Regions from separate parts of the uncultured Spongiibacter sp. genome, predicted to be linked through region 2. Evidence: riboswitches for the same ligand, from Rfam matches in the RefSeq annotation. Region 2 holds a riboswitch; each other region holds the start of a gene.
What was found. Region 2 has a riboswitch for cobalamin ahead of ABNS66_RS11075 (cobaltochelatase subunit CobN). Riboswitches for the same ligand answer to the same signal wherever they lie in the genome.
Positions count from the first base shown of each region.

Region 1 (10,793 bases), on a different contig from region 2:
TCGCGGCCGTCAGCGAGGCCGTTTTAGCGATCGTACCAATTTCCGTGAGGCTAAAACCGATATCCAAGTAAAAAGGCGACGACAGCGCGGTGGCCATATTGTCACCGAGCTTGTACAGAAACAGGAAGGTCAGCAGCCACAAGGCACTGCCCAGCCCGTTGCGCTGCACAAACTCCTTAAATGGCTCGACCACTGCCGCGCGCAGGGTAAGAGGCGCCGCGCTGTCATCACCGGCCTCGCTTACCCAGAAGGTCATCGCAACACCGATGAGCATGAAGCCGGCCATCACCATGAACACCGTGCTCCAGGGGAAGTAGTCCCCCATGATCACCCCGAGAGAACCCGGCACCAAACCGGCCAAGCGGTAGGCCTGCACATGTATCGCGTTGCCCAGCCCCAGCTCCTCGTCCTTCAGAAGCTCACGGCGATACGCGTCCAGCACAACATCCTGGCTGGCGCTAAAAAAAGCGACCCCCGCCGCCACGTAGGCAACCAGCCCGACAGACATCGTCGGGTCAATAAAACCCAGTGCCGCCATGGACAGCATGAGAGCGATTTGCGTGATCAACATCCACCCGCGCCGGCGGCCCAAAAACGGCGGCACATAGCGGTCCATCAACGGCGCCCATACAAACTTCCAGTTATACGGGAAGCCCACCAGGGCAAATAAGCCGATCTCGGTTAGCCCTACTCCCTCGCTGCGCAGCCACGCTGGCACCAGTTGAATGAGGAAATACAACGGCAAACCCGAGGCCAACCCAGTAAGCACGCAGATAAACATCTGCTGCGTAAATATGGATCGATACCATGGCAGGTCGGTGACGTCCGGTGACGGCTGGGGCTGCATTATTGCCTATCCTTAATTGGGCTGCGGCCCAGAGGCCGGAGTCGGTGCAATCAATCGCGAAAATTATTGAATTGCAGGGGCTGCTCTAGATCAGCATCGCGCAACAGCGCCATTACCTGCTGGAGGTCGTCGCGTTTTTTACCGGTGACTCTCACCTGATCACCCTGAATTTGGCTTTGCACTTTCAGCTTGCTGTCTTTGATCAGCTTGACGATCTTGCGGCACAGATCCGACTCCAAACCATTTTTCATGGTCACCCGTTGCCGCACTTGCTTGCCGTAGCCTTCCATGTCGCCCAGTTCCATCGCCTTCGGGTCGATCTTGTTCTTTATCAGGGTGCTGCGCAGTATGTCTTCCATCTGAGTCAGCTGAAACTCCGCCTCCGCCAACACCGTGGCATTGAGCCCGTCGCGCTCGAAGCTGGCTTCAACACCGCGAAAATCAAAGCGGGTATCCAACTGGCGGTTGGCCTGATCAAGGGCATTGGTAAAGGTGTGCAAATCCACTTCAGACACGATATCAAACGACGGCATTCAGGTTCTTCCTATACAAATGAACGGGCACAAGTGTAACAAGGGCTGACGCGCGCAAACAGCACCGTTGCTCCACACCGCGGCCATCACGTAAGCTGCCACCATGACCTCACACCGCTCACATTGGCACATACTTGGCGCAGGCGCGATAGGCAGCCTGTGGGCCAGCTACGCCGTTAAACATGACCTGCCAACCACATTGCTGCTACGCAGCGACGAACGACTTTCGCAGTTTAAAATGGCAGGGGGAATTCTCGCGACTCTGGCAGGGAGTGCTGAACTGCTGCCACTGGCGGCAGAGTCATGCGAACAAAACGGCCCGCCGATAGCGCGTTTACTCCTTACCACCAAAGCACCAGACAGCTCGTCAGCCGTCGCGTCTATCAGCCCTCGCTTGGCCTCGGGTGCCTGCGTGGTACTGCTTCAAAATGGCCTGGGCGTGCGCGAAGAATTGCTCAAACTTCGGCCCGACCTGCAGTGCTATCACGCCGTCACCACGGAAGGAGCATTTCGCCCCGCTCCTTTTCAGGTCGTGCACGCGGGTCGCGGTCGCACGCTGCTTGGCGGCGGCTCAAATGATAAAGCCCTGGCGAGGGAACTCAGCGTCGGGCCGCTCGTTGTTACCCCCGACCCGAACATCGAGCAAGCCCTGTGGCGCAAGCTCATTATCAACTGCGCCATCAACCCCTTAACGGCGCTGTATCGCTGCCGCAACGGCGAGCTGTTGGACAATCCTCAGGCGCTTCAGCAACTGCACGGCGTCATCGACGAGGCGCTCTGCCTGGCGCCGCATTTGCAACTCGGCGATGTCTTTGACGGCCTGCGAGAGCAAGTCTTGGACGTCGTCGCAAATACCGCCCTCAACCGCTCATCGATGTTACAAGACATCGAGTCCGGTCGCCGCAGTGAGATCGACTACATCACGGGCTACCTCTGTCGCGTGGCAGAGCAACACGGTATTGCCATACCCATCAACCGGCAGCTGCTAGAGCAACTAAAGGCCCTTCCGGGCCAATAAGCCACAGGCTTCTGTACCCAGCCGCAGACCCAGGCATTTGCCACCGTGCCCATCAAGGCTCCACAGGTTCGCGGCTAAAAATACCGATAATCGGCGTTTGCTCTGCGCGCAAAATCGGCTCGATTTCCCTGTGAACAGCGTGATAGCGATAAAACGGCACGCGGGGAAAGAGGTGGTGAATGGAGTGCAGGTTTTGTCCCAGCCAGAACCATTCAAATGGCTTCATCCAACGCGGCATGATCATACTGCAGGTATTGCGGTAGCGTTCAGCGTCGCGGTAAGGCAGGTGCGGACGATACGCAAACCAGTAGGCCGTAAAGAAGCCACCAAGGAAGTAGCCCACGATCAATAATGCAACAATCGCCGGCGTGGCCACCCACGCCACCAAGGCGATACGCCAGCTCACAGAAAACGCAATTTCACCCAAATAAATCAACCGCTCGCGGCCAGACACCTTGTGCCAGCGGGTCGCATAAAGGAAGCGGTTTTGCAGCCAAAAAAACCGCAGGCCCGTCACCAGAAAGGCCCACCACCCGTCGCCCATTTTGTGGAGCATATAGTCCGGGTCCTTACCCTGCTGATTGGTATAGCGGTGATGGGTAAAGTGCTCCACCGTGTGCGATGCGTAAGGGATCATAATAATGGGGGCAACAACAAACCCACAGGCATCGTTCAGCCATTTCAACGATGCATGATCACCATGAATATTCGCGTGGGTGGCTTCGTGCAAAGGCGTGTACGCCATGTAGGTGAGCGCGGCATACACCAGCGTCGCCAGCCACCACGGCACCACACCGGCGATGAACAGTGCCAAGTTAGCAATAAAAGCACCGACAACTAACATAGTGAGTAGCACCGTTGGCCAGGCAAACTCTCCCATGTAGCGCTTGGCCACCACAATAGCCCGCCGATTAGCTGTGCTATGATTCTTTTCCACCGATTATTCTCCGAGCATTGATGACAGGCCAGCACACTACAGACAGCGTCGCTCAACCAGAAGGGCATTTCTGGCCGTCATCAGGGCATAGCAGACCACCACACATTACGTGCCGGCTGGCGCGGCAGACGGAGCTGGCCGGGCGATGAACGCGGATATTCTTCACCCAATTACCATGGCCCAGGTCATGGTGAACTTTGCAGCCGAGCGCGGCGTTAGCCAACAATGCTGCCTGCTAAACACCGGTATTTCCGGCAGTGACCTTGCCGAAACAGAAAGCCTGATTACCCGCGAGCAGGAAATGCAGGTCATCGCGAATGTGATGCATGCCCTTGGCGGCAGCCCCGCCATCGGGTTTGAACTGGGCCTGCGCTACAACATCGCCACTTTCGGCTTATGGGGCTTCACGCTTCGCACCTGCCGCAGCCTGCGAGACGCGGTGCAACATGCCATGCGCTATCTGCCGCTAAGCACTGCCTACTGCCAACTGAGCCTGATCGACAACGACACGCATTTCGGCGTTGTACTCAACGGCGATACCATCCCACTCGAGCTCAGGGAATTTCTGAAACTTCGCGATTTGGCAACTGCGCTCAATTTACTGCGTGAACTCGGTTTGTCAGGCATTAGCGTGCAAGCCGTGGAGCTGGACTTATTGCAAACCGCGGAGCTTGAGAAAAGCGAGACCTTAGCTGCCTGGAACCCACATTTCGCTGCACCGCGAACCGCCGTGTTAATCGCCCCGGAAGACGCCGACCGACCGCTTCCCACTTACGACCCGCACCTGGTGAGAATGCTGGAAGACCAGTGCCGCACGCAATTGGCACGTCGGCAAGAAACCGGAACCGCCGGACAAGTCCGTCGCCAGATCCTCTGTCAACTCGGGCTAAGCGCAACACTGGAAGACACGGCGGCAGCACTGGCGATCTCACCGCGCAGCCTCCGTCGTCGCCTAGAAGAGGAGAACACCAGCTTCCGGCAACTGGTTGATGACGAGCGACGTTCACTCGCCGAGCAACTGCTAAAAAACTCCCTGATGACGCTGGAAGAACTCGCCGCCCAGCTCGGATACCTGGATACAGCAAGCTTCACCCGCGCCTTTCGGCGCTGGCACGGCCAGTCTCCCGGCCAGTACCGAAAAAATCAAAACAAGGTCTAACCTCTCTACCCTGGCATCGCTCTTTACCTGACCGCAAAGCATAAGTGGGCGCCATTCGCGACAAGCAAACTCTACGACAACCACCTGCTAACACGCCGCATGAGGAGCAAAAAGGCGACCGCCGCAGCCCATTTAATCTGCTTTTATTCAGCAGCTTGCAAGTCAGAAGCGCTTTATTTTCGCTACAATTGGTCGCCAGGTAGGCCACAATGCCTGCGGCGACCTTACTCGTATTTTTCAGGACTCATGGCAAATGACGCGTTATCGACAGGGACTTTCTGTTTTCACTCTATGCCTGCTGGCTATCCTTTCCTCAGGCTGTGCAACAAAGTACTACAAGTACTACCCCGACGAACTTGTCCATCAAACAAAAATTATTGTTGAGCACATGGACGTACAGGCGGAAAAATTTGAAATTTCAACGCGCACCGAAACACCCCAGCAAATTGTCCTGGCGTACACCATAGATCGCGAGGCGAATCTCACCGAGTCGCACATCAAGAGCATTGACTACATTCAATCCTGGGCGGCGTTTTCTGACGACGACTACAAACATCGCGTCGCCGGCGCAAAAAAGAAGAAGCGCCTTTACCTGGAGCAAAGCCAGGCACTGACCGAGTTATTGTCACCGCTGCATAGCGCCGAAACCTCAACCACTCGCAACCGGCGTATCAGTGGCAAACCCAGCCTCATATGGGAGACGACAAAGCGCCTCGAGAGCGGAGGTAAAGTATCCGTCCCGGAACAGGGTGATGCCATACTGTGCAGCCTAGACATGTCGGCTTTGCACAGCTGCATAACATACCGTAACGGCGAAAGACTAAATCGCTATCAGAGTAATGTCTTAAAAAGGCTAGCACCTGGCGGCGAGCTCAATGAGCGCAACATCACAGATACGGTCGTTAATATCGTCAAGCAGGATGCACTGTTTAAGCGGGTACTCAAAAACCAGCGCAGCGTGAAGGCTCAGGTTCAACCCCGGGCTGGTAATGTACCTGACGGTATGACAATTACGGTAGATGACGGCGTAATAGAGGTGGCGACAGCCAACAAGCACCTCGGCTTTTCGAAGGCGCATTTTTTCAGTCAGCTGCCAAAGAAATACCACCACCTGATTGATGCTTGGCTCAAGGAAATTACTGTCCCGCTTAGCTTTTCCACTAATCACAGCACCGCCAGTTACCCCTTGCGCTATTTTGATGGCACGGAGCTCCACCAAGAGATCAGTCGGCTTGAAAAGCTTGGCAGCGGCTATATTCGCCTTACCGCAAACATGGACAATGTCGACGTATACATCGATGGCAAGCCCAGCGGAAAGATAAGTAAAGCCACGCCCTACGTAGGCAAGCTCACCGAGGGTCGGCACACCATACAAGTTCGGAAGGACTTCTTCGGTGCCAAGACGATTAGCGTCCAAATAGAAGCCGACGACGCCTTTGCCTATGATTTCGACATGCAACCCTCGGGCAATATGTCGGAACAATTAGGCGCAGGAAAAGTGGTGCAATCGACTGGTGTGCTCGTAATCGTGACGACCCGCAACGATATTCAGCTGGAAATAAACGGCATCTCTCGCACGCCGCCAACCAAATTACCCAATATGCCTTCTGGAAAACACAAGATGAAAGTCATCACGCCTGAGCGGGAATTTATTATCGATATACTGGTAAAGGAAAATGCTAAGTCACTGATCGACCTAGACAAGTACCTCCATTAATACCAACGGAAGCAGGGCTGGCAAGCCAGCCCGCCAGCTTGCGAACCTGGCGCCCGCAGTCGAGCGTTGGCGCTGAATATTTGACAACGCCTTCTCGCCCGAATAGAGTTGCGCCGCCTGTGTTAGGTGCCCAAAGACATTAGTTTGAGGGTTAAACGGGAAGTTCGGTGAGTCGACCACTCGACAAGACCGACGCTGCCCCCGCAACGGTAATCACCTTTGGTGAGAGCCCGGAACCGGCCTAATCAGTTATCACCCGATGTAGCGGAGGGCTTCATCAGCGGTCATATACTTGTATATCACCACTATCCCTCCCTCATTGCTTCCTATTTTTAGCTTTGAGGTAAGTCATGAAAAACCGTCCACTTGCTGTGAACACTGCTCTGCTTGCAGCCTTATCCAGCCCGCTGATTACCAGCGCCGGCGAAATAGAAACCACCGTCGTTACCGCCACGCGCACTGAGCAAAGCATTGCCGAAGTACTGGCGCCAGTCACGGTATTCGAGCGCGCCGATATCGAGCGTATCGCACCGCTCGACCTGCAAGAATTGCTGTCTCGCGCCGCTGGCATCAGCTTCGTGCGCAATGGTGGCCGCGGCGCCGCCACCAGCTTGTTTGTTCGCGGCAACCAAAGTAATCATACGCTGCTGTTGGTTGACGGCGTGCGGGTAGGCTCAGCAACACTGGGCAGTCCCTCGCTCACTAACTTGCCCCCGGAGCTGATCGAGCGCGTAGAAATTGTTCGCGGGCCTCGCTCAGCCTTGTATGGTTCCGAGGCGATTGGCGGTGTCATTAACATCATCACCAAGAAGTACCACGACACCGATGGCGTGAAACCCTTTGTACAACTTAGCGCGGGCACCGAGGGTACTGTTAAAACGGTTGCTGCCGTAAACGGCGGAAACGCCGACACTCAGTTCAGCCTAAGCGGCTTGTACGAGGAGACCGACGGCGTCGACAACACCACAAGCAAGGCACTGCGCCACGGCGATGACGACGGTTTTGAGCAGCAGGCTATCAATTTCAGCGTGTCACATCGCTTTAACGCACGCGCCAAAGTTCACGCGCTGTACCAGCACAGCGATAGCGAGAGCGAATACGACACCAACTGCTACGCACCGTTTCCCAATAACTTTGCCTGCGAGCCCTACACAGACAGCACGGTTACCGTCGCGGGTTTGCGCGGTGAATTTCAGCTAAGCGACAACTGGGCACTGAAGCTTACCGCGGGCCAATCTACCGATGAAAGCCAAACGCGCTATCGCTATCGCGACCCCGCGTTGGTTGCCGCGAATCTTCGCGGCGATGTATTCGAAACCACTCGCAAGCAATTCACTGCCCAGAATGACTGGCAGCTCGGTAAACACCACGTACTCACCCTGGGTGGCGAGCATATTAATGACGAGGTCGATAGCACGCTGAGCTACGGCAAAGACGAACGCGAGAACAATGCAGGCTTTGCGCAATGGCAGGCCGACTATGGCCGCATCGACTACGCATTGGGCTGGCGTCACGACAGTAATGAACAATTTGGCTCCAGCGACACCCGCAACGCCGCCGCCGGATTGGACTTACCCATGGGCATGAAATTGATCGCCGCCTACGGCGAGGGCTTCAACGCCCCCACTTTTAACGACCTCTACTACCCCGGCTACGGCAACCCCAACCTCGAGCCTGAAAGCTCTAAAAACCGGGAGCTGGAGTTGCGCGGCAAACACGCCTGGGGGCAGTGGAGCGTTAACTATTTCATCAATGACGTGGATAAGCTCATTCAATACAACCCAGCCACCTTCGGGCCGGACCAAATTGAATCAGCGCGCATCGAGGGCCTGGAGCTAAGCTTAGCAACCGTAGTAAGACAGTGGCATATCGAAGCCAATGCAACGCTCTTGGATACTGAAGATAAAAATTCAGGCAAGGAGTTGCGCCGCCGCGCCGATAGTCAGGTGAACATCGATGTTGACCGCCAATGGCAGCAATGGGGAGTCAATGCCAGTGTTCGCTTGACCAGTGACCGCTACGAAAACACCAGCAATACCGACGAATTGCCGGGCTACGGCCTGGTCGATGCCGGTGTTTCTTACCAGATCAATGACAGCCTCAAGTTGCAACTGCTGGTAAAGAACCTGTTTGACAAAGACTACGTTAGCGCCAGACACTTCAGCCTCGGCAACTATGAGTCAATTGGGCGTGAAGCCCTGCTAAGCGTCACCTACGCCCCCTAAGGCGAACGCGTAGACTGCGATGGAGCTCCGTCACAATGAATGAAGAAGAGAAGCGCCACCAACAGCGCATGCAGAAGAAGAAGGCACTGATCGACGCCAAGGTCGCGAAAGCGACCGAAGAGCGCGGCGTGCTTATCGTCTTAAGCGGGCCGGGCAAGGGGAAATCCAGCTCGGGCTTTGGCACGGTGATTCGCTGTATTGGTCACGGCTACAAGGCCGCGGTGGTGCAGTTCATTAAGGGGACCTGGGATTGCGGTGAGAGAAATTTCTTGCAACAGCGTTGTCCCGAGGTGCCTTTCATTGTGATGGGCTCCGGTTTTACCTGGGAAACACAAAGCCGGGAACGCGATCGCGAAGCCGCTCAGCAAGCCTGGCAGCAAACGAAAACACTGTTGAGCGATGCCTCATTACACTTGGTGCTGCTCGACGAACTGACCTACATACTGAAGTACGGATACATCGACGCCGAAGAAGTCTACGAAGCGCTGCGCAACCGCCCTCGGGAGCAGAGCGTGATTATTACTGGCCGTGGTGCGCCGCCAGCCCTCAAAGAACTGGCCGACACCGTATCGATGATCGATGATAAAAAACACGCCTTTCGCGCGGGCATTAAGGCGAGAAAAGGCGTGGAGTATTGATGCGCCGCCTACTTGTCGTACTCAGCCTACTGCTCGCGCACATAGCAAACGCCGGCAGTGAGCGCTGCGTTGACGATGACCGCAACGTAAAGGTTTGCCTGGATGCTCCGGCTGCGCGCATTATCGCCCTGTCACCCGGTGCGACGGAGCTGCTCTATGCCGCAGGCGCGGGCGATAAATTAATCGCCGCCGTCAGCTTTAGTGACCACCCTGATGAAGCGAAAGCCCTGCCGAGAGTAGGAAGCTACAACCGTTTTGATCTTGAAGCGATTCTCAGCTTAACACCAGATCTGCTAATCGGCTGGCACAGTGGCAACCCGACAGAGCAACTGGCGCAACTCGAAGCACTGGGGCTTAAGGTGTATTACAGCGAGCTGCGCGGCTTTGACGATGTTAGTCGCACCCTGCGCCGTTTTGGCGAGCTGGCCGGCAGCGAGCCCGCAGCAAATGCCGCCGCCGAGCATTTTGACCAAGGCATATCCGCCTTACGCAAGCAGTACCAGAACGCTGAGAGCGTTCGCGTTTTTCAGCAAATTTGGGTTAACCCCTTAATGACGGTTAACGACCAACACCTAATTAGCGAAGCGACACGCCTGTGCGGCGGCATAAACGTCTTTGGCAACCTGCCGCGCTTGGCTGCTCGCATCGACCACGAGGCCGTATTAGCCGCCAACCCCGAAGCCATTATCGCCGGCGGCATGGGAGAAGAAAATCGCAGCTGGCTGGACGACTGGCGCCCCTACTCAGGCCTGCTGGCCGTGCAGAGAGATAATCTGTTCTTTATTCCGCCCTCTACCCTGCAACGGCCAACACCAAGACTCCTCAGCGGCACCCGTATGCTGTGCCAGCACCTGGACACCGCACGTGGCCGCCGCTAGCTATCACACCCCGCGCCTGCTACCCGCACTCGCCCTGCTCAGCCTCGGCGCGCTGTTGGCCGTTGCGCTTAGTGTAAGCACTGGGAGTGTCGCCATTAGCACCGCGGAGCTGTGGGCGGTGCTGCAAGGAGAGGGAGAACCCCTACACCACACCCTGATATTCGACCTGCGATTACCGCGCAGCCTCGCCGCCTTTGCCACCGGCGGGCTACTGGCCGTGGCGGGCGCACTTATGCAAGTGCTGCTGCGCAACCCGCTGGCGGACCCCTATGTGCTCGGCCTTTCCGGTGGCGCGGCGGTGGGCGCCCTGAGCGCCATGCTGCTTGGTCTGGGCAGTGCGGCGGTTTCAGGCTCGGCTTTCATCGGCGCCATTGTATCGGCGATCACGGTATTCGGCTTAGCCCACGGCACCGGCAGCTGGACACCCACACGCTTACTGCTTACCGGTGTGGTTATTGCGGCGGGATGGGGAGCCGTGGTCACCTTTATGCTTGCCATTGCCCCCACCGAAAGCCTGCCCGGCATGCTGTTCTGGCTGATGGGGGATCTCGCCTATGCTCGCAGCCCGTGGCCAGCACTGACGACTCTACTCGCTCTGTCTCTGCTTCTGCTGCCACTCGGGCGCAGCCTCAATGCAATGGCGCGCGGCCCGCTGCAAGCAGCCGCGCTGGGCGTTGCCGTTAAGCCCATGGAGTGGAGTATTTATATTGCCGCCAGCCTACTCACCGCTTTGGCGGTCACCACCGCCGGCAGCATCGGCTTTGTTGGCTTGGTCGTGCCACATATGCTGCGGCTGATATTGGGGAATGACCAGCGGCTGATTCTCCCCGCCTGCGCCTTG
Region 1 is NZ_CAXGPO010000006.1:50,383-61,175, reverse strand. Features, by position in the region: gene ABNS66_RS04845 (AmpG family muropeptide MFS transporter) at 1-847, opposite strand, end outside; gene ABNS66_RS04840 (YajQ family cyclic di-GMP-binding protein) at 898-1,380, opposite strand; gene ABNS66_RS04835 (2-dehydropantoate 2-reductase) at 1,484-2,398, shown strand; gene ABNS66_RS04830 (fatty acid desaturase) at 2,451-3,335, opposite strand; gene ABNS66_RS04825 (AraC family transcriptional regulator) at 3,481-4,494, shown strand; gene ABNS66_RS04820 (PEGA domain-containing protein) at 4,748-6,211, shown strand; cobalamin riboswitch at 6,319-6,471, shown strand; gene ABNS66_RS04815 (TonB-dependent receptor) at 6,562-8,436, shown strand; gene cobO (cob(I)yrinic acid a,c-diamide adenosyltransferase) at 8,472-9,074, shown strand; gene ABNS66_RS04805 (cobalamin-binding protein) at 9,074-9,952, shown strand; gene ABNS66_RS04800 (iron ABC transporter permease) at 9,939-10,793, shown strand, end outside.
Region 1: linked by a shared signal. The riboswitch ahead of ABNS66_RS04815 (TonB-dependent receptor) and the one ahead of ABNS66_RS11075 (cobaltochelatase subunit CobN) in region 2 are both predicted to bind cobalamin.

Region 2 (10,793 bases):
GAGCAGCCGGTTGCTCGGCGACCGTGCGGCTGCGCGCCAACACGGCCTCAAGCTCCGCTGCGCGCTCGGCGCTGAGCTGGGCTTTTACTAGCTCATACATTGGGTGATTAGCATGGGTGTGGCCGCTGCCAGGGTTGCCGTGCTCAATAATATTGCTGGCAAACTGCTGGGCGAGCTGGGCGGTGGTTTGCTCACCGGCCTGCCAAAACCCTTTGTCGATGGCCACCAACATCACCGCCAAAATATTGGTTTGTACATAGCGCTTATCACCTTCGCTCAGGAAGGTATCCAGCCCAAGGTCGCGGCTGTCGTCGATGTAAACGTCTTTTAGTTCGCTCCACACCGCGTCGCTGATTAACTCCGGGCTGGTGACTTCCCAGCCCCAGAGGTACTCGACGAATTCACTGCCCATGGTGCGTGCACCGGCGTAGCCCTCTTCCATTAGGGGTTTGATCCACTGTGGATTGAAGAAACGACCGCGCAACTCGGTGGCGAGCGTTTTCTGTAAGCTGTCCATACGCAGCGCATCGCTGCGGGCATGATTGATTACGGCGCTTTCCGGCTGTCGACCGGTGACGGTTTCCACGGCCAAATTAAAACCGCCGAGGTAGTCGAAGGCGTCGTTATTGTCGATCAAACCATAGAGGTTACTGGCGCGCCCGAGAAAGGTTTTGGATACACCCGCCAGCTGGTCGCGAAACACCTGCTGCGCCGCGTCGCCCTGCAAACCCACGCCGAAGGCATGCCCCATGCGCTTGAGGTAGACCTCACCCAGCTCCTTCCGGTCTTGCCAGGCACCTGAACGCTCAACCAGTCGGTTAATACCTGCGCCGTAACCGCCCGGCGCAATACCAAAGACGCGCAGGCTGGCTTGCCGCCCCACTTCACTGGCACCCATCCCCGGCTGCGCGGCGAGCATCGCGCGCGCCTCTACCACCCAGTTAGTCGCCACTTGGTTTTTCTCCAGCGGCTCGCGACCACCGGCTGCGGTATCTTCGATCAGCGCCAGCGCGGCATTGAGGGCGGGCCGTAAATTCGGGTATCGCTCTGCGATGATGTCGCGGCTGGCATCCACCGCCATTAACACGGCGCGATCAAGCAAGTTCATGTGTCGCCCGTATAAATCGCGAAACAGCCCAGAGGCGGTAAACAACACGTCCATACGCCGGGGCTGATCCTCGCCAAGCTCGATGCGCTCCAGCCCTTTTACAATGCCGCGACTGTTCCACACCGGCCGCATACCCAGCAGCTTTAGGCCAAAGGCCACCATCGCCCCTTCGTCCCGCACCGCATCCGAGGCCCAAAGAATCACGCCCTGTTTATTAGCGGGGCCCGCTTCGCCGAATTTGGCGGCAACGCGCTGGGCGTTTTCACGCAGCAGAACCTCGTCGCCTTGCTCGCCGCGAAGCACCTGATCAGCCAGCTGGCGTCCAACCTGATAGCCGAGCTTGCTGGGAATAAGACTGCCGTCCAGGGCGTGAAAGTTACGTCCCGTGGGCAAGGCCTCGGGGGTTCGAATCGGGTCGTTGCCTTTACCCGGCGCAACAAAGCGCCCATTCAAGCCATTGAGTAGCGCGGTCATCTCGGCTTGGGGAGAACGCGTCAGGTCTCGCCGCCACGTCGTTTTTTCAGCCTCAGTCGCGCCGCTGTCCGCCATCGAAGCCAACATGGTATCAACACCGGCCGTGCTCCAGTCGCGACCCAATACATGCAGGCCCAGCGGCATAAAGTCTTCCTGAACATGGGTCAGGTAGTGGCCGACTTCGTGGAGAAAGAGCTCTTCATCAATCTCTTCAAAACCGATACCTCGCACTTTTAGCTCTTCGTCCATAGACGCTTCCAGCTCATCGCGCAGGCCATATTCATCGATTTTCGCCCTGAGCTGCGCCAGTGCGCCGCTGCGGGTGAACGGGTCACTCGCGGCCTCTGCGCTCTCCACTAACTGCCGCACTTCCAATAGCTCATCGTAAAGCTCCGTGACTGCCAGAGGCGGTGTTAAGTGATCCACCATCACCGCCAGGCCACGGCGTTTGGCTTGAATCCCCTCGCCAACACCATCGACGATGTAGGGATACACCCCCGGCAAATCACCCGCGATAATGCTCGGGTAGTCGTCTTCCCCCAGGCCCACACCCCTACGCGGCAAAAACTCGTAGGTGGAATGACGACCCACATGCACCAGCGCATCGGCGCCAAAGTCATCCTGCAAGTAGCGATAGAACGCCAGGTACTGATGCGGCGGCGGAAAACTCAAATTGGCGTGCAACAGCTCTTCGTTCAGTTCCCAGCCCCGCGGTGGCTGCGGGCCGACGAAGACATTGCCAAAGCGAACGCCGGGCACCAGCAAACGCTCGTCCCAGACCATTACCTTGCCGGGGGCATCGCCCCAGCCGCGAATGCCTTCAATGCCCAGCGCAACCAGCGCCGCCACCCGCGCCTCGGTGGCCTGCCATGACGCCTGGCCACCACTGGCCACGGCATCAATTTGCGTCTGGTATTCGCGCTCTAGCTGCTCCAATAAATCCAGCGCCCGATTGCGGCTTTTTTGACGCACACCATCGAGGGCGTGGTGAAGATTCGTGACGGTATTGTGCATACTCTCGGTGAGTAGCGTTAAACGTTTCTGGCGCAGGCGAAAATCCTGAAGTGCGCTGAGCCTCTCAAGCTGACTCACCATGCGCTGGTGTAACTCTCCCAGCGGGCCAGCCACCATTTCTTGCTGCACAACCTTGGGCAGCGTGGCAAACCACTTCCGATAGTCGTCTGCACTCAGGCTGGCGACCTTGCCAGACATCTCCGCCAATGCCTGACGGTCTTCGGGTAAATTCACCCCCCGTTCCTGCAGCAAACTCAGCAAGGCCTCGGTACTCTCTGGAAGCTTTCCGGTGTGATAGCCCGCAGACTGCAATGCCTTCAGCATCTCCAGCAAACTGTCGGGCACATTGAGATTATCTGCGCCGATATTGTGGCGACCGGGAGGATGGTTGTAGTAGACAATGGCGATCCGTTTATCGACGTTGCGCTTGTTTTGCAGCGCCAACCAACGCTCTACCCGCCGCAGTTGCCGGGCCAACTCAGCGCCCACCACTTCGCTGCGACGCAGCTTGGCACCGGTGGCCGGGTCGATACCGGAGTCTGACGCCAGCGAGAGAATTTGCGCCTGTCCAATGCCCTGTAGTTCAGGCATGGCCAACCGGTAGTGCACCGAATCTGCGGGCAAACCCTGAGCGGAAAGCTGCCAGTCACTATAGCCCCAGTCCAGCACCCGCAGGCCTTTCAACACAGGCAGATTAAGCGCTTGCAGTGCATCGAGAACCGCTTGGCGACCTTCACCGCCGCCGACGACAAAGTCCTGCAGAGAAATAATGACCGAGGGCGTCGCCGCGCGCTTGCCAGCCATTAGCGTTGCGATGGTATCTACAGCGTCGACGCTGGGCTCACCCCATGCCGCCAATAACGAGACGCACTGCCACTGCGGGTTTGCGCAAATGGCGCGATGCAACGCCCATTCCCCGTTGAGATCGCCGGTGTTGTGGTCGAGCACCCAAACAATGGGTTTATCGGCAGACAGTGATTTATCCAGCTCGTCACTCATCAGCCAACGCTCCCCTTGTTTGCTGTGTAAGGCCAAACGCAGCGGCGCCTGTTCGCGCAGTGTTGCGGCCTCACCGTCATTCAGCAGCGCAATCAATGACTCGGCATTCACCGCCGAGCGGTGAATCCAATACGCCCGTGCCTGCAACCACGCGCTGTACTCAGGAAATTTTTGCTGACTGGCCGCCAGTGAATCAGCATCCAGCGCTAAGCCCTCGCTGCCCACAAACTGCTGACTAACGGCGCTGGAAAACGGCTGCCCATTGGCATCACGCTGCAGCGCCATAAGCCGGTTGTCACTGTGCAATACAAAGCGGCGTTGACCGCGCGGATACGCCATTGCCAGCAGGCGTTCGACGGATTCGCCGAACACCCCGGCGAGAAGTAAGGAATGATGACTCAGCAGCAGCTGTTGTAAATCTGCGTCGTTCAGGCGCTCTACTTGGCTAACAGTGCGAATCGCTATATCCGCCTGCGGCTTCTTATCAAGATAGCGGTGAGCACCCGCCACCAGCACCGAGGAAGAGCGGTCGGAGACGATCACCAGGCTAGCCTGCGCCGCCGAGCACAACATACTCGCTGTCAGTGCGAGGAGGAATACCAGTAACGCCTTAGTCCAGTGCCATTTGTTAAAATGCTGATTCACCCGAAGTCCCTTCCTGTACGGCAGCCAAAGTAAGGCCGTGATACCGCGTGCAAGTGGACGTCTCGACAACTGGCATAACCAGCTATTGCGCTCGCATGCCCACCCGCATGTGATTGATAAAACGCGGTTGTCGAAAAGGGAGGAATTTAGAAGGGAAAACTGACCCTGCTACGTCGCCCACCGCAACTACGCACTGTGTTCAGGCCGGTCTCCGGGCTTACAGAAGTGGATCTCTCCAAATGTTTGACGCCTTCCCGTCGTGAGACAGTGGCCGTGCCAAACTACTTCTGATTACCGTTGCGGGGGCAGCACAGGGCTAGCATGCATGGCCAGAATCAGCACAGTATGCGCACCTGTTTCCCGTTTAACCCAAGTAAAACAACAATTGGGCACCTGGAACAGGGAGCGATCATACCGACTTAATTAACTCGGTCAAGACAAAGGCGCGGGCACTAAGTACCGGGTAGCAGACGCCAGGCGATATTTAATCGCGCGAAATTTGTGTGGGTCAGCCAATGGCTTGCGAGATCAATACTCTGAGTTTTTCCTCGTAGCCGCTGCGCAGTTCGCGATACATTTCCTCACCAAACATCTGGCTCAATGTCGGCTCGGAAACCAGAAAGTAATTCATCGCTCCCAGCAGCTGATACACGGAAATTAAGGCCTGGGCATCGGACGAAAAGGTGGAAGGCGAGGCCTGCTTGGCCAACGCGATAAGCGACTCCAAAAATGGCCGCAGGTACCAAACATTGGCAGAGGTTGCGCGGTGTTTATTGTCCAGGAGTTCGCGCATTAGCAGCTGCGTTTTGTAGGTCTGCCCTTCCAGCAGGCGGTAAAAGCGTATCAGCGTGTCTTCCAAGGCACTGCTACCCTCGCCGCTTGTGGCATCGCCCGCTGCCTCTAGTTCTGCCATCAACTGGTCAGAAATTCCTTTCAGCACTTCGCCGTATAGCTTTTCCTTGCTGCCAAAGTGGTGAAGCAGGGCCTGCTTTGTATAGGGCAACTCGTCGGCAATGGCCGCAATGCTGGTGCCATAGAAACCGCGCTCGGCAAACAGACGTGTTGCCACCGACAAAAATTGCTGTCGCGTATCCGCTGCCTCACTCATCGCCATGCGCTCCTACTGTTTTTTTCAAACGGGCTGTTTGCCACACTCTATTGCCGCTTGACAGCTTACCATGTGGTAAGTATGGTTTCACTTACCACATGGTAAGCCGCGTAAATCGCAAGGGGTCGCAGCGTGAAACACACAACTGAAATCCACCGCATTAACGAGTTGCTGAAACTCAATGAAGAAAAGTCCGCCTTTCTTGACGACAGCGTTAGCCATAACCCTGTTGAGCACTACTATTCGGCGTCGATTTTCGAGCGGGAACAGGCCGCCATTTTCCGGCGACTACCCCAGCCTCTGGTGCACAGCAGCGAGCTGAAAGAACCCGGCGCTTTTCTGCGCCGCACACTGGCCGGCTTACCTCTGCTGATCACCCGCGATGCCGATGGCCACGTGCATGTTTTTTTAAATGTTTGCCGCCACCGGGGCACGCGATTGGTAGATGAACAATCTGGCTGCAAACACCGCTTCACCTGCCCCTACCACGCCTGGACCTGGGACAACCGCGGCGAGCTTATTGGTGTACCCCATCAAAAGCTGGGCTTCCCCGATCTGGACCGCGCTCAGCACGGCTTAAAACGACTTGGTTGCAGCGAGTTTGGTGGTTGGCTGTGGGTAAATCCGGCCGGCGAAGAAGCGCCGGATATCCCCGCCTTTTTGCAGGACTATGCCCCGGACTTTTCATGGTTTGGCGGCGAGTCGCTGCAGCTTCTCCACGTAGAGGAGCAAACCCGTGAGGTGAATTGGAAGTTGTTGGTGGAGGGCGGCATAGAGGCCTATCACTTCCGCGTGGCCCACCGAAACACCATCGCGCCTTACTTCTTTGACAACTTATCGAGCTACGAAAGCAGCGGGCCGCACCTGCGCTCCATACTTGCCAAACGCTCAATGGCCGATTTGCGCACGCAAGCTGAAGCTGACTGGCAGCTGCGCGACCATGCTCAGGTGGTCTACACCTTGTTCCCAACCACCCAGCTCCTGGTGCAGTCTGACCATATTGGATGGGTGCACTTTGAGCCACTCAGCGCGTCGTCTACGCGCATGCGGCTGTGTACACTGGTGCCGGCAAACCGCGTCGAAACGGACAAAGACCTGGCGCACTGGGCGAAAAATCATGCGATAACCGTGAAAACGCTCAGCGAGGATTTTGAAATTGGCGAGAGCATACAACAGGGGCTGCGTTCAGGCGCAAACGAAGCGCTAAACTTCGGCCGGTTTGAAGGGGCACTGGCGGTATTCAACCAGCAAATCAGTGATCGACTCTCGCCAGAATAGCGATAACACAGGGTTGCGATAAGAACGCAGCCTCTGTTTCCGAGGTGATATGAATACACGCGCTCGTAGCTATTTGCACATGCCGACCATTCCCCGCGAGTTTATCGCGCAGATGGTCGAACACCTGCCGCCACAGGAGCTGGCAAATTCCTCACTGAAGGGCTTGGTATCCGACCTGCTGAGTAAGAAAAGAGTCAGCATCAACGAATATCGCAGCTTGCACCGCTGTCTGGCCGAGCAATTAGATGACGAAATGCTGGGCTTCCTGCCGCGACCCGTGCCGCGAGGAAGCCTGAATACCCTGAGCCATCTGCTGGTGCACAGTCCAGACCTGTACAGCGCCCTGGAAAACTACAATCGCTTTTACAGCCTGTTTCTCGATGCCGAGCAAACTCTGTTGGACTTGTCGCAGTTACGCAGCCAGCACTGTATCGAGCTCAGGCGCATTAACGGTCGTACGACCAGTCCTATGTTTCAACAAACCATAATGATGGCACTGGTGAAGATTCCCAGCTGGCTGGCGGGGCAACAATTGCCCATCCGCTCGCTGCACTTCCAGTTTGACGCAATGCCCTTCGACCGCGAGTTTGCCTATCTTTATGGCGCCGTACCGAGCTTTGGTGCGGCCTCGACACGCTTGCAATTTCAAGCGGCGGCGCTGGCCTTTGCGGTGCGCCCATCGCTGAATGCGGATGACTACAGCAAGCGATTTATGGAGCATTTCCTGTACTGGTCTGACGATGATGACCTCACCCGGCGGGTGTACGCAGAAATCTCTCACCGCCTGGGGAACAATGACGCAGACGTGATTGCAATAGCGGGGATACTGGGTGTGTCGAAACACACCCTGGCCCGCCACCTCAAAGCCAGAGGCACGAGCTACTCGACCATCCTCGCTAAAGTGCGCCGCGACAAAGCGCTGTATCAGCTGGTAAATAGCGATGCCTCTATCGAAGCAATTGCCGAACAGCTCGGCTACACAGAAACCGGATCATTCAGCCGCTCTTTCAAAAGCTGGATGGGAATCAGCCCCGCCGACTATAGAAAGATCGCGCAGCAAAATGCGACGAAATGCTAAATTCTTGCAACGCCTAAACATTCTTCCCGCAGCGACTGCCGCCTACACTGCATCGAAGGCTTACCTAAGGGCCAACAAATATCGATTCAGAGGAAAAGGCGATGACGACATCCAAGCAAAAAAACTTTGACAGCTATGTGTCTTCTGAGACCGCTCGTAAGTACAAAAAATCGGCCTCCGATGCATTGAGCAAAGTAGATCGACACATGCTGGATAAGCAGTTGGCCGCAGTTCAGCGAGATGGCTACGTTATTATCCCCAACGTCCTTTCTGCTGAACAACTGCATGAAATTCGACAAGAGGTGTCTCCCCTCCTGGACAGCACGGGCCGCAATGACTTTGAGGGAGCGCTGACCCAGCGACTGTATTCCGTTATTGCGAAGACTTTCGTTTGTAACCCGTTAGTCGAGCATCCACTTATTCTGGCGTTACTCGACAGCCTCTTTCAGCCGGGCTATCTCTTGTCACAGTTACAAGTCATCAACATTTTGCCGGGAGAGAGCCAGCAGGCCATACACACCGACGATGCTTTTTACGCTCTGCCGCGCCCACGGCAGGCACTAGGCGCCGCGACTGTGTGGGCGATAGATGACTTCACGACAGAAAATGGCGGCACCGTGGTGATTCCGGGGTCTCACCAATGGGGAGAGGGTGGCCCCACCGACGAGCAGCTGTCCCGGCAAATTCACTGCGAAATGCCCGCAGGCTCAGTGGTGTTTTTTCTCGGAACGCTGTGGCATGGCGGCGGCGCGAACCGTTCCTCGTCCTCACGGCTGGCTATCACTGCGCAGTATTGTGAGGGCTACTGCCGTACTCAGGAAAACTTCAGCTTATCTATACCACTGAAGCGCGTGGCACAATGTTCAGAAGATATTAAACGGATGCTGGGCTACTCAATTTATGGCCCATTTATGGGCATGGTCGATGGCAAGCATCCAAAGCGATTATTAGAGGGCCTGGCGTAATTTACTCGGTGATAGAAGCGCCGACGGTGACCGGCGCTTTTTCAGTTAGCATTTGCTCAACCGTATCACTGATAGGCTCGCTTACCTCTTACCGGATAGTTGTTGTCCGGGTCTCGTATCCAGCGCAAACCGGAAACCAAGGTGCTTATCTCTGGGCGAACGAAGGGGTTATTTGAGATATCCACCACATGTAGCTGGCCCTCAGCATTGATAACGAATATACCGGGCTCCGCAAAGGGATGGTCGGTTTCCTGCGCTGATCGCGGGTCAGAAATATACAGGCCCAGGGCCTGCATTTGCTCGACAGACAAGCCAGTGTACAGGGGGAAGTTAACCTTGAGTTCGGCTTTGTGCGCTGCCAGCTGCTCGGGGCTGTCGGCGGACACCGCGGCCATATCTACCCCACTATTTTTGAGCGTCTCTCTGACCTCCTCCAGACTGTTCAAGTACCGCGTACACAGAGGGCAATGCTTGCCGCGATAGACGACAATCATCATCCAGTCACACCCATTCTGTGGCGCAGTAATATCGCGAGTCGTTTGATCTTCGGCGGTAACGTGTATGCTCGGAAAAGGCATACCCGCTTCGAGCTTAGGCGTTGTCATAATGGCATCTCCCAGGTAAAACCATTAAAGGTGAGTGGCGAGGTGGCGTTGAAAACGCGTAAAGTCACTGTCGATATCAGGCGCCTTCATCACATCGTGCGCAGAGAAAGTCGGCAGCGGCGTCGCGGCAAAAAACTTCATATTTAAATGAACTGGTGCGAGTAAATCATCAACACTCATGCCGCTAAAAAATGGCTCAGCGGGATCGTCGAAGGCCTCTTTTGGGGCATTGAACGTCACCGACAACATGTAGCGTGTGTTCGCCAACACTCCCCCAGTGCCATAGTTGCGCTTGGGCTCAGCGGCGCTGCGGCCGTCCCCTTCGCAGAGTCGCCCATCCATGCCTGCGGTATACACCTCGTCCATGTACTTTTTGAAAGACCAGGGTACCCCCATCCAGTTCGCGGGGAATTGCATCAGCACAACATCTGCCCACTGATGGTTAGCTACCTCCTCGTCAACATTGTAGCCATCGGCAACAACCGTCTGGCGAACGGCGTCGCCGCGCTCGCCAAAGTAGGCTGCAGCGGCGGCAACGAAGGCTGCGTTTAACTCGCCCTTTGCGAAGTCATAGGGCTGATGCCCATTGATAATCAGAATATTACTCATGAAACCCTCCAGTCAGGTCAGGACTTGATTAAGCCAAGCAATGAGAGGACGATATCGGCAGTGGTTACCAAAAACAACCAGTTACCTTTTGGTTACCTTTGCATCAGCCCAACGGGTACAGTTGGGCGAAGAACGGGGAAAGCACACAATGAAAGCACGGGTGAACGTTGACGAACGAGGCCGCCGAACCGCCAGTGATGCCTGCCTGGAGCCCTGCTCGATTGAGCGCGGCATGAGGGTGATTGGTGGAAAATGGACTGGCTCAATTATTTACCACCTAAAAGACGGTCCAGTACGGTTTAATGACCTGGTACGAATGCTCGGCGGGGCAAGTAAGAAGATGATAGATCAACGCCTGAAAGAGCTTGAAGCGCGCAACATGGTGACGCGTACCGTGATCAGCGAGCGCCCGATCGCCGTCAATTATGCGCTGACAGACTTCGGCCGCAGTGCGCTGAAAATTTTGGACGATCTGCGAATATGGTCGGAGTCCAACAATATTACTTAACTACCATCGCGAATGGGTCTGCGGCAGCAACACAGACGCCCAGGCACGCACATCCACTATGTTTACGGGATTAAAATGATTAAACACATCGTACTCCTCACGTGGAAGCCCGAAACCACGAAAACTGAAATAGACGCCGTTAGCCAGGGGCTAGCCCGACTTCCAGAAGATATTCCAGAGATCGTCTCCTACCACTTTGGCCCCGATGCAAAACTGTATCGCGGCAATGCCGACTACGCGTTAGTGGCTGAGTTTCGCTGCGAGGCTGACTTAAAAACCTATGTTACTCACCCCAGCCACCAGCGCTTTATGAAAGAGGTGGCAAGCCCCATTCTCGACACCTTCCAGTCGGTACAAATTGAGTTCTAAATAGGCCGATATAAACCAGTTTTAATCATAAAA
Region 2 is NZ_CAXGPO010000024.1:4,663-15,455, forward strand. Features, by position in the region: gene ABNS66_RS11075 (cobaltochelatase subunit CobN) at 1-4,240, opposite strand, end outside; cobalamin riboswitch at 4,425-4,652, opposite strand; gene ABNS66_RS11080 (TetR/AcrR family transcriptional regulator) at 4,749-5,348, opposite strand; gene ABNS66_RS11085 (SRPBCC family protein) at 5,481-6,626, shown strand; gene ABNS66_RS11090 (AraC family transcriptional regulator) at 6,676-7,704, shown strand; gene ABNS66_RS11095 (phytanoyl-CoA dioxygenase family protein) at 7,806-8,669, shown strand; gene ABNS66_RS11100 (redoxin domain-containing protein) at 8,735-9,274, opposite strand; gene ABNS66_RS11105 (NAD(P)H-dependent oxidoreductase) at 9,299-9,883, opposite strand; gene ABNS66_RS11110 (helix-turn-helix domain-containing protein) at 10,032-10,391, shown strand; gene ABNS66_RS11115 (Dabb family protein) at 10,467-10,760, shown strand.

Region 3 (10,793 bases), on a different contig from region 2:
GCGCCTTCCTCTGATTTAAGGCGTATTGATGATGGGATCCACCAAGGCTTTTGCAAAAACTCTATCGGTGCTTGCCGCTGCCGCACTCGGCCTGGCTGCCTGTAGTGGCGACAGTAGCTCCAGCAGCCGCAGCTTGTCCTATGAACTCAATTCGCGACAGTTTTTTGTTGAGGAGTCACTCGGCAGCGTGCAATTCCAAGGTGGCGCCAGCTTGGATCTCAGCCTGTCTATTGGCAGTAGCGCATTTCGCTCGACCGATGAGGGGAATAATTTTTTCTACACCTTAAGCGATCGCGGTCCGACTTTTGACTGCTCAGAGAGCCAGGCAATTATCGGTGTAGCGAATTTGTGTGGTGGAAATGCGGGTACGGTTTTCGCTCTGCCACAGTTTGCGCCGCAAATTCAAAAGTGGAAACTCAGCGGTGTGGGCACCAAGCTCAGCATTGAAAAGCTTGAGACCATTCGTATTTCCACGCAAAACGGTTCGGATGTAAACGGCCTGCCCAATGAAGGCTCAGGCGAAGTGGGTTACGACCCCAACGGTAATGAGCTGGGCACCAGTGCCAATGGCTTCGATCCCGAGGCGCTGGTGCGCCTGAATAATGGCCGCTTCTGGGTGGCCGATGAATACGGCCCCAGCCTGGTGTTGTTGGAAAGTGACGGCCGCATTGTGCGCCGCGAAGTTCCTCAGGGGCGTGGCGTCGACTACGTTGCTGCCGGGTACACCGTGAGTGAAGGCTTCCTGCCCGGTATTCTTGCTCGTCGCCAAGTCGACCGCGGGATTTCAGCCTTGGCCGTGACGCCAGACAACGAGTTCTTATACTTTGTGATGGAAGCGCCGCTGGCTAACCCCAGCGTGGCGGCGGTAGCCGATTCGCGCGTGGTGCGTATCGTTAAACTGGCGTTGAATGACGACGGCAGCATTGCCAGTGTTGATAGTGAATACCTGTATCGCCTGGATACGCCCTCACAGTTTGCGACCAAACACGATGGTAAAGGCGCGCTGGACAACGGTGAGTTTGTCAGCCAAAGCGAGGTGCGCGTAACCGAAGCGGCCGCCGTGGATGTGGACAGCCTGGTGGTGGTTGAGCAGGCTCGCGACGTGAGTAAGTACTACCGAATCAACCTCGCCAATGCGACCAGTATTCTTGGCAGTCAGTGGGACCAGGAGAGTACCTCGCCCAGTCTGGAAGAGCAGTTCCTGGTTAGCGACGCGCCCTTTGTCGTGAAGCAATTGGGTTTTGATAGCCTGAGCATGCCGCTGCCGGCGGGTATTGATGCGCTCGGCGAAAATATTGAAGGCCTGGCACTGCTCAGCTCGGCGTTTGTTGCCGTGGTGTCGGATAACCGCTATGGCGTGTATGACCAAAGCAGTGCCGGCGCGCGCAGCCGTATCAGCATTCTGCCGCTGGGTAGCTTCATTATCAGCAGCACGCCGCCCTATCGCCCAAGCCTGGATTATGCCGAGTCGGCCAGCTATCAACGTGCCGATGCCCAACCCGATACTGGCGCGGCAGAGATTGTTGCCGTGGATACCACCAATGACCAGCTGTTTGTGGTCAATGCCCAGCTTGGCATTGTCGAAGTGTTAGATATTGAAACGCCCCTGCAGCCTACGCTGTTGGGGCAACTCGATATTGCGGCGGCGGCCACCGATAGCGGTGTGACCCTCGGTGCAATCAATAGCGTGGCTGTGGGCACACAACACGTTGCCGTTGCTATTGAAAACAGCGACCGTCAGCAAAACGGTATTGCCGCGCTATACAACCTTGAAGACCTTACCCTGGCGGCCACGTTCGAGGTGGGTGCCGGGCCGGATATGCTGACCTTTGACCTGCTGGCGCAGCGCTTGCTGGTTGCCAATGAAGGCGAGCCCAATGATGACTACAGCATCGACCCCGAAGGCAGCGTAACCCTCATTGACCTGACTGACGGTGTTGATGCCGCGGAAGTCACACAGATAGGTTTCAGCGAATTTAATGCGGGCGGTGCGCGCGCCAGCGAATTGCCCGCCGGTGTGCGGGTGTTCGGGCCGGGTGCCAGCGTCGCCCAGGATTTGGAGCCGGAGTACATAGGCGTAGCGCTGAACAACAGCAAAGCCTTCGTCAGCTTGCAGGAAAACAATGCCGTAGCGGTGATCGATTTCGACAGCAAATCCGTCAGCGAGATTTTCGCGCTGGGCACCAAAGACTTTGGTGTGAAGGGCAATGAGCTGGATGTTAACGACGACGGCAGCATTAATTTTGGGCTGTGGCCGGGCGTGGTGGGTATGTACCAGCCGGATGCGATCGCGGCCTATCAGTTTGCAGGTAAGAATTTCTTTGTTACCGCCAACGAAGGTGATGCCCGCGATTACAGCGGTTTTTCCGAGGAGCTGCGCGCCAGTGACCTCGATGGTGTGAGTGGCCCGGATATCGACCCGGCAAACCCCAGTGCCAATGCAGCCGCTGACGACAACCAACTTGGTCGCTTGAAGGTGAGCAGCGAGGCGGGCAACACCGATGCTGACAACGACATTGAAGAAATCAGTGCCTTTGGTGCGCGGTCCTTTGCGATCTGGGATGAAGAGGGCAACTTAGTCTTCGACTCCGGCGCGGATTTGCTGCGCGTGACCCACGCTTTGCTGGGCAACAATGCCAACGACCGCGACACCCGCAGCGACGACAAAGGCGCCGAGCCTGAAGGCTTGACGCTGATCGCCAGCCTGGGGCGTGTCTATGCCTTTATTGGTTTGGAACGCACCGGCGGCATTGCGGTGTACGACGTGACCTCGCCCTACGGCGTGCAGTTTGTGCAGTATGTGAACAATCGCAATTTTGCGGCTGACCTGCAAAACGAAACGGGCGATGTGGGTCCAGAAGGGCTGACCGGCTTCCTGAAAGAGGGCGTGGGTTACATTGTTGTCGGCAACGAGGTGAGCGGCAATGTACGCATCTTCGAACTCGATGCCGGAAACAGCGTTAGCGATTAATTCTGGGCCCTGCGGGGCCTTGCATCTCTGCCCCGGGTGTTGCCCGGGGTTGCTGACTTATATAGCCGCTTTTAAGACTTAACCGGCCGCTTCTGTAGTTTTCGCTGCAAGGTGCGCCGGTGCATTCCCAGCTGCCGTGCCGTGGCAGAAATATTGCCATCGTTATCCTTCAGAGCCTGTTGAATATGCTCCCAGGTCATGCGCTCCAGCGACGGTGCGTTACTGGGGGGAAGGGCTTGCCCCGGCTCAGGCTTTGAGCTCTCCTCCAGCGCGGCGAGAATCGCGGCGGTGCCAGCGGGCTTCTGCAAATAATTATCTGCACCCAGTTTTATGGCATCCACGGCGGTCGCGATGCTGGAATAGCCGGTCAGCATCAGCATGCGTATGTCGGGGAAGCGGTTGCGCAAATAGGGAATAATGTTCAGACCCGACTCCTGGTCAATTTTCAGGTCCACCACCGCATAATTCGGAACGTACTGCTGACAGCATTCGCGGGCCTCATCGAGATTATTCGCCAGCTTTACCTCATAGCCCTTGCGCGTTAGCGAACGTTGCAAGGCGGTGCAAAAGGCGTCGTCATCATCAATGACTAAAAAGCGTTTAGCGGTCATGGCGTATCCCCTCAATAGCTTCGCTGAGTAATCGCGGCCAGCGGCAGGCTTAGCTCCAGGCGACTGCCGCCTTCCGCGCGGCGCTGCCACTGTAGCTGGCCGCCGTAGCGTTCGGCCGTGGCGTGGCTGAGCAATAGGCCCAGCCCGAGGCCCTTTCCTTTGGTGCTGACATAGGCGCGGTGAATACGCCCCTCCGCGCCGGGCAGGCCCGGACCGCGGTCACAAATCGTTATGTATAAATGAATATCGTCGCGATGAACCGCCAGCGCAACATCGTCGGGGCTGGCGTCGGCGGCATTGTTTAGCAGGTTGAGAATGCTCTGCGAGACGGTGCCGTCTAAGTTGATGGACAGGCTCTTGCAGTCGTCGGCAATGGACACGGCGACAGCGCAAGCGGGTCGCATAAGCTGCCAGCGGTCGATAACACCGTCGATATAGCTAACCACTGCTGTGGCTTCTGCTTGCTGGGTACTCAGGTCGCGAGCGGTGCTCACCAACTTATCGAGAATCTGTTTGCAGTGGTCGACTTGCTCGCTAAGTGCCTCCACATCGTCGGCATAGTTGTCGTCTATTTCGTCCAGCAAGTCTTCGCTAATTACCTTAATTGTGGCTAGCGGCGTGCCGAGTTCGTGCGCTGTACCGGCCGCGAGTGTGGCGACGGCGAGCAGTTGTTCGTCTTGTAGCTGGCGTTCACGCACCTGGGCGAGCTCGTTTTCTTTTTGGCGTAGGCTGGACGCCATGGCGGATACGAAGTAGCTAATAAGCAGGGCGCTGACCACGAAGTTCATCCACATGCCGACCATATGCATATTGATGGCCGGGGCGTTGTGCATATGCTGGGCGTGGGGCGAAAGGGGCGCCAGCGGGATGAAGTAAAACAGCAGTAGCCCATATGCCAGCAGCGATACGATCACCAGGCCCCAGGTGTAGCGCAGCGGCAGTGTTGTCGCCGAGATGCACAGGGGCACCAGCAGGTAAGAGATAAATGGGTTGCTACTGCCACCGGAGAGGTACAGAACGGCGGTAAAGCCGGCGACATCAATGCACAGCTGAACGAAAAATTCTAAGTCGGTAACGGGCCAGCGCTGATAGCTGCGCCACCAGCAAAAGGCGGCAAAAATAGCGATGACGCCAAGCAGCAGCTCGAGTGTTACGTAGGGGAGGAGCCAGCCAAGCTGGTATTTGGCGAACTGCAAGGCACCGAACTGCCCGGCGATAACAACGCTACGAATCGCGCAGAGTCGGCGCATATTGGCGATGTCTGAATTCACAGGCCGCTCCAGATAAAGAGGCGAGTATAGCGCTTGTCGCCATGTAGGCGAATGACTGCGACATTTTGTCGCAGAGAGGGTGGCGGCGATTTTGCTACCATGTAGCCAACTTTAGGCTTAGTCATAACAACAGGCAATTTCTATGTCCCGCTCTACTCTTTGCACGGCGCTACTGTCGGCTGCGGTTTTAAGCTCAACCCCTGTATTTGCGCACGACGACATTGTGCAGGTGGCGTCGATGGGCGCGGCCGCCCACGGCCCCATTGGGGTAATGGGTGACCACACTCACAAGGCGGGTGAGTGGATGTTCTCCTACCGCTATATGGCGATGGAGATGGAAGGCAATCTCGACGGTGGTGACTCGCTCTCTGCCCGAGAGATTACCGGCACGATGATGAACCCCGGCCCCTATATGGTTGCGCCGCTAAGCATGGATATGGAAATGCATATGTTTGGTGCCATGTATGCACCCAGCGATGACGTTACGCTGATGTTTATGCTGCCCTACCTGAGTAACGAAATGGATCACCAAACGCGCATGGGTGGCCGCTTTACGACAGAGAGCAGTGGTTGGGGCGACGTGAAGGCCTCGGCGCTGGTCACACTGTATACCTCTGCCGATAATGCCCATCGAGTGCACGCCAACCTCGGCCTAAGCTTGCCAACTGGTAGCATTGACGAGCGCGATGACACGCCAGCAATGAAAAATGCCAAGTTGCCCTACCGCATGCAACTGGGTAGTGGCAGCGTCGACCTGCTGCCGGGTGTGACCTACAGCGGTCAGGATGCGTCACTAAGCTGGGGCGCCCAGCTGGCGTTGACCATTCGCAGTGACTACAACGACAACGACTACCGTCTTGGCAATCGCGCCCAAGTAAGTGCGTGGTTGGCGCACAGCTTCTCTCCGGCGTTGAGCGCTTCGTTGCGCGTAACTCACAGCGCCTGGGGAAATATCGAAGGTGCGCGAGACGATCTGAATCCGATGATGGTGCCAACGGCGGACCCCGATGCGCAGGGCGGCGAGCGCAGCGAGCTCTCATTGGGCCTCAATTACCTGTTCCTGAAAGGGGCTGCGAAGGGGCACCGGCTGGCGCTGGAATATGGCGAGCCGGTTTACCAGCACTTGGACGGTCCGCAAATGGAACTGGACTCGACGCTAACCGCGGGCTGGCAATACGCATTTTAATGCGCCTGTCATAGAGCTGCGTCAAACTCCAACATCAATGGCATGCTATTCTGGCATGCCATTTTTGGTTGTAAGGGAGTGCAGTAATGTCCAGAAAGCTAGTTATCAATATCCACCTGTATTTAGCCGCGTTCTTTGCGCCGATGGTGGTGATCATGGCGCTCTCAGGTGGGCTCTACCTGTTGGGTGTAAAGGGCAGTGTCGAAAAAGAGACCGTAGCCGTTGTGCCGGTAAAGATCGATACCCAAAGCCCCGACCTGGAGCAGCAGGTGCGCGACTTACTCCAAGAGCAGGGCCTTAACAGCAACTTCCAATATTTGAAGCACCGCGGCGAAAACCTGGATACTCGTCCGACCAACCGTCAGTTCTACCAGTTGTTGCAACGCGACGATGGCCTGCATATTGTCGCTGCCAAGCCCGATTTGATTGCCGCTTTAATCGAGCTGCACAAGGGGCACGGCCCCACGTTGTATAAGCAGTTTGAAATTGCGTTCTCGATGGCGCTGGTCGTGATTATGCTCAGTGGTTTGTATTTGGGCTTGGCCTCAAAAGGGCTGAAAACACGCACCATACAGCTGAGCTTGTCCGGCACAGCGCTATTTCTGATTCTTGCCTTATTGGCCTGACAAACTTGTACAGCGGGCGAGCTGTGGTATGCTCCCCCGCGTTCTGAAGGTGCCTGTCGACACGAGCAATCGGTCTGGCAGGTTAAACGGGAAGTTTGGTAAACCGCCAAGGTGAATCCAACGCTGCCCCCGCAACGGTGATCATTTCGATGAGAGCCCGATACCGGCCTTTAGACGTTAACAGCAATGAAGCGGAGGGCTTCATGCGTTGGACTTCTTCTGGCCCTTGCGGCTCGCTGTCGAATTCCCTCGTCCCCTCCCTCATGCGTTTTTTAACTTACGTTTGAGGTTTCACAATGAACAATACGCGATGTTTGCTGCTGTGCAGCGGGCTGGTGTGGTGCGCGCCAAATTTTGCGGAGCATCTTCAACTTGAAGAAATGGCGGTGACCGCCGAAGCCGACACGTCGGCGGGCTTATCGTTGTATGAGCAACACCGGGCCGGGTCTCGGCTGGGCTTAACCGTTATGGAAATTCCCGCCAGCGTGGCGGTCATCACCGGAGAAGACATTGCTGAAAAGGGCGACTTCTCGGGCTTGTCTGCGCTAACGCGGGCGGCGGGCTTCGCCGCCAATGCCTCGCCGGGAAATGGCGGCAGTGCCACGTCCGTTCGCGGGTTTGCCGGGCACAGTTCGGTGGTTAGCACCTATGATGGCAAGCGCTTGTATGTGGGCAGTGGCACGGTCAGCTTTCCTGCCGACACTTGGACAATGGCGCGCATTGAGGTGCTGCGTGGCCCTGGTTCGGTGATCAATGGTGTGGGCGCCATTGGCGCCACGGTGAATTACGTGCCGAAAAAGCCGTCCTTCGAGAAGGCGCCGAATGAGCTTGATATCAGTGCAGGCAGTTTTGGTTTGCGACGTTTTGCGCTGGGCCTGGGGGATGCGGTATCCGACCAGCTCGCCTACCGCATTGATGCGGTGGATCACCGCAGCGATGGTTACGTGGACCGCGCCGATGAGCATCGGCAGGCGCTGGCAGTTGGTGTCTTGTTTCAGCAGACGGCGCAGTTGTCGTGGCAGCTTGCCGTCGATATTGCCGACACTGATGCCGCGCCCTACTGGGGAACACCACTGGTCGATGGTCGGGTGCATCCGTCGACACGTCGCAATAATTACAATGTTAGTGATGCCATCGTGTCTTACCAGGATTTGTGGCCGCGGCTCTCTGCCACTTGGCAGATCAGCGAGGCGGCGGTACTGCGCAGTGAACTCTACTACATGCGTGCCGATCGCCACTGGCGCAATGTTGAGAGTTACGCCTACAACTCGGCCTCTGGTGAGGTGGATCGGAGTTTCTATCTGGAAATACTGCACGACCAGGAGCAGTTGGGCTATCGCGCGGATGTCACCTTAGCGCGACCCCTACTGGAGCGTGACAACCGATTCAACATCGGTCTGGAAGTGAACGATATCGACTTCAGCCACCGCAACAACTCCCCTTACCAAGGCAGCAGTAGCGTCGACCTGGAGCAGCCTGCGCCGGGCCGTTGGCGCGACGGTGTGCAGAGTGCCACCAGCGATGACTTCAGCAGTGAGACACAGCAAGTCGCCTTGTTTCTCGACGATCATCTGCAAATCACGCCACAGTGGAGTGCCGTGTTGGGCTTGCGCTACGACCGACTTGAGATCGAGCGCAACGACGTTGCGCGCAGCAACGGCCAGAGCGCGTCGCGCAGTACCTCGTCGCCCAGTGGTGGCAGTTGGCGTGTTGGTGTGGTTTACCAGCCGTCAGAGGAAACCTCTGTCTATGCGCAATACAGCCGTGCACTCGACCCCATTGGATCGGTACTGACATCGGTGAACGATGACGTAGAGCTGGCCAAGGGTGAGCAAGTAGAGCTTGGCGTAAAACAGCAGTACTGGCAGGGGCGTTTGCAAACCAGTTTAGCGGTATACGATATCGTCAAACGCGACCTGTTGAGCGCTGACCCCGGCGGTGTGCAGCGGCAAATTGGTGAGCAATCTTCCCGAGGTATCGAGTGGGAGGTGTATACACAGGTAAGCGAGTCGGTCAGCCTGGATTTTAATCTGGCATTGGCGCGGGCGCGTTACGAGGAGTTCGTGAAAGGTGGCGATGATCTCTCCGGGAACACCCCGCGCAATGTCGCCGAGAAAACCGCCAACCTGTGGCTGCGTTGGCAGTGGCATCCTCACTGGCAGCTGGGTGCGGGCCTGCGCTATGTGGGTGAGCGCTATGCCAATGACAGTAACACCTCGGTATTGCTGTCCTACCGCGTTGTCGACGCGGCCCTTCACTGGCAGGTTAGTGATGCCCTGCAAATAAGTTTGCGCGGTAAAAACCTGTCGGACACCCGCGACTATGTGTTGGCACCCTATGGTGATCAGTGGATCCTGGCAGATGGACGGGCTGCTGACCTCAGTGTGAATTATCGCTTCTGAGGCGCGCCGCGATGAAACTAAAACGGTATTTATATCTGGGGCATCGCTGGCTGGGTGTGGCTATGTGCGTGCTGTTTGCCATGTGGTTTATCAGCGGCATTGTGCTGATGTATGTGCCCTATCCTGGCTTGAGCGAGGAGGAGCGACTGGCGGGCTTGCCGCCGCTGCGGGCCTCTGCCGTTGCCGTTTCCCCGCGGCAGTTGTTGAGCGAGGCGGGCGTTACTCAGCTAAGTCTGCGCGCCATTGGCGATCGCGCTGCCTATGCTGTTGGTTTCAGTGATGGCCGAACAGAGCGGTATTACGCTGATACGGCCGAGCCCGTCGCCGCCATTTCTGCGGAGGAGGCCGTCGGGCTTGCGCAGGCCTTTGCCCGGCGCAGTGGTCGCCTGGCTGCCGGTGACGCCGGGGTGGTATCGGTGGCGAGTATCGACTACGACCAGTGGAGCTTATCGTCGAGCTTGCGTGAGCATCGCCCGCTCTTTCGGGTGGACCTTGGCACCGAGGATGGGCTTCAGCTTTATGTGTCGTCGCAAACGGGCCAGGTGCTGCGTGATACCACGCGCTTTGAACGCAGCTGGAATTGGCTGGGGGCCAACCTGCATTGGCTCTATCCGGCGGCGCTGCGTCGCCACTCAGAACTGTGGGCACAGTTGGTAATTGCTTTATCGCTATTGGGGTTGCTGTCTATTGCCAGTGGGGCCGTTGTAGGTATTTGGCGTCTGCGTCTGCGCAAACCCTACAAGGGGCGTCGCTATAGCCCCTATCGTGGGGTGATGAAATGGCACCACCTAATGGGGCTGATCTGCGTATTATTCTTCGCCACCTATATGTTCAGCGGTTTGATGTCGATGAACCCGTGGGGAATTTTTTCGTCAGGTGAGCCCTACTCACGGCAGGCGCAGCGCTATTACGGCGGCGGCGAAATCGCGGACGAGGTGGCGTCACTGCCCGCGCTTCAACAGGTTCTCCGTAGCGGGGAATACCGAGAATTGCATTGGCGACGATTGGGCGGCGAATATTACCTGCTTGGCTCGCGCTCCCCTCGCCACACAGACCTATTGCGGCCGCTGTCCTGGCAGCGTGAGCCGGTGATGGCGGCGAAGATCGCCGAGGCCGCAGCGCAGCTGCTGCCCGACCACGGCTACCGGGTTGAGGTGCTGGCCGGGCACGATGTGTACTACTACAGCCATCACCAGCGTTATCGTCCGCTGCCTGTGATGCGTCTGCGTTTTGACGACCCACAGGCAACGTGGTTCCACATTGACCCGCTCACGGGTGAGCTGCGTGGCAGGCTTAACCAGCGCGAGCGATTGCGGCGCTGGCTATACAACGGCTTGCATAGCTGGGACTTTTTGCCGCTGTTGAACCGTCGTCCTCTCTGGGATGTGTTGGTGATTGCAATGATGATTTTGGGGGCTGGCTTTTCGATAACCGCGATAATCATCGCGGCGAAACGCCTTCAGGCGCGGCCCAGCAGGCGCCGCGCTTACCCGCGAAAATAAACCTGCACCAAGTGATAGCCGAACTTACTCTTGATCGGGCCGTGGGTCTGGCGCAGGGCGTTATTGAAAATCACCTTGTCGATGCTGGGTACCATTTGCCGGCGGTGAACTTCGCCGAGATCGCCGCCTTTCTTCGCTGAGGGGCACGTGGAATACTTGCGTGCCAGCACATCAAAGGCCTGCCCTTTCGAAAGGCGGCGTTTGATATCCAAGGCTTCGGCCTC
Region 3 is NZ_CAXGPO010000007.1:27,152-37,944, forward strand. Features, by position in the region: gene ABNS66_RS05310 (choice-of-anchor I family protein) at 29-2,971, shown strand; gene ABNS66_RS05315 (response regulator transcription factor) at 3,043-3,582, opposite strand; gene ABNS66_RS05320 (ATP-binding protein) at 3,594-4,853, opposite strand; gene ABNS66_RS05325 (transporter) at 4,996-6,039, shown strand; gene ABNS66_RS05330 (hypothetical protein) at 6,126-6,665, shown strand; cobalamin riboswitch at 6,696-6,852, shown strand; gene ABNS66_RS05335 (TonB-dependent receptor) at 6,962-9,067, shown strand; gene ABNS66_RS05340 (PepSY-associated TM helix domain-containing protein) at 9,079-10,569, shown strand; gene ABNS66_RS05345 (peptidylprolyl isomerase) at 10,554-10,793, opposite strand, start outside.
Region 3: linked by a shared signal. The riboswitch ahead of ABNS66_RS05335 (TonB-dependent receptor) and the one ahead of ABNS66_RS11075 (cobaltochelatase subunit CobN) in region 2 are both predicted to bind cobalamin.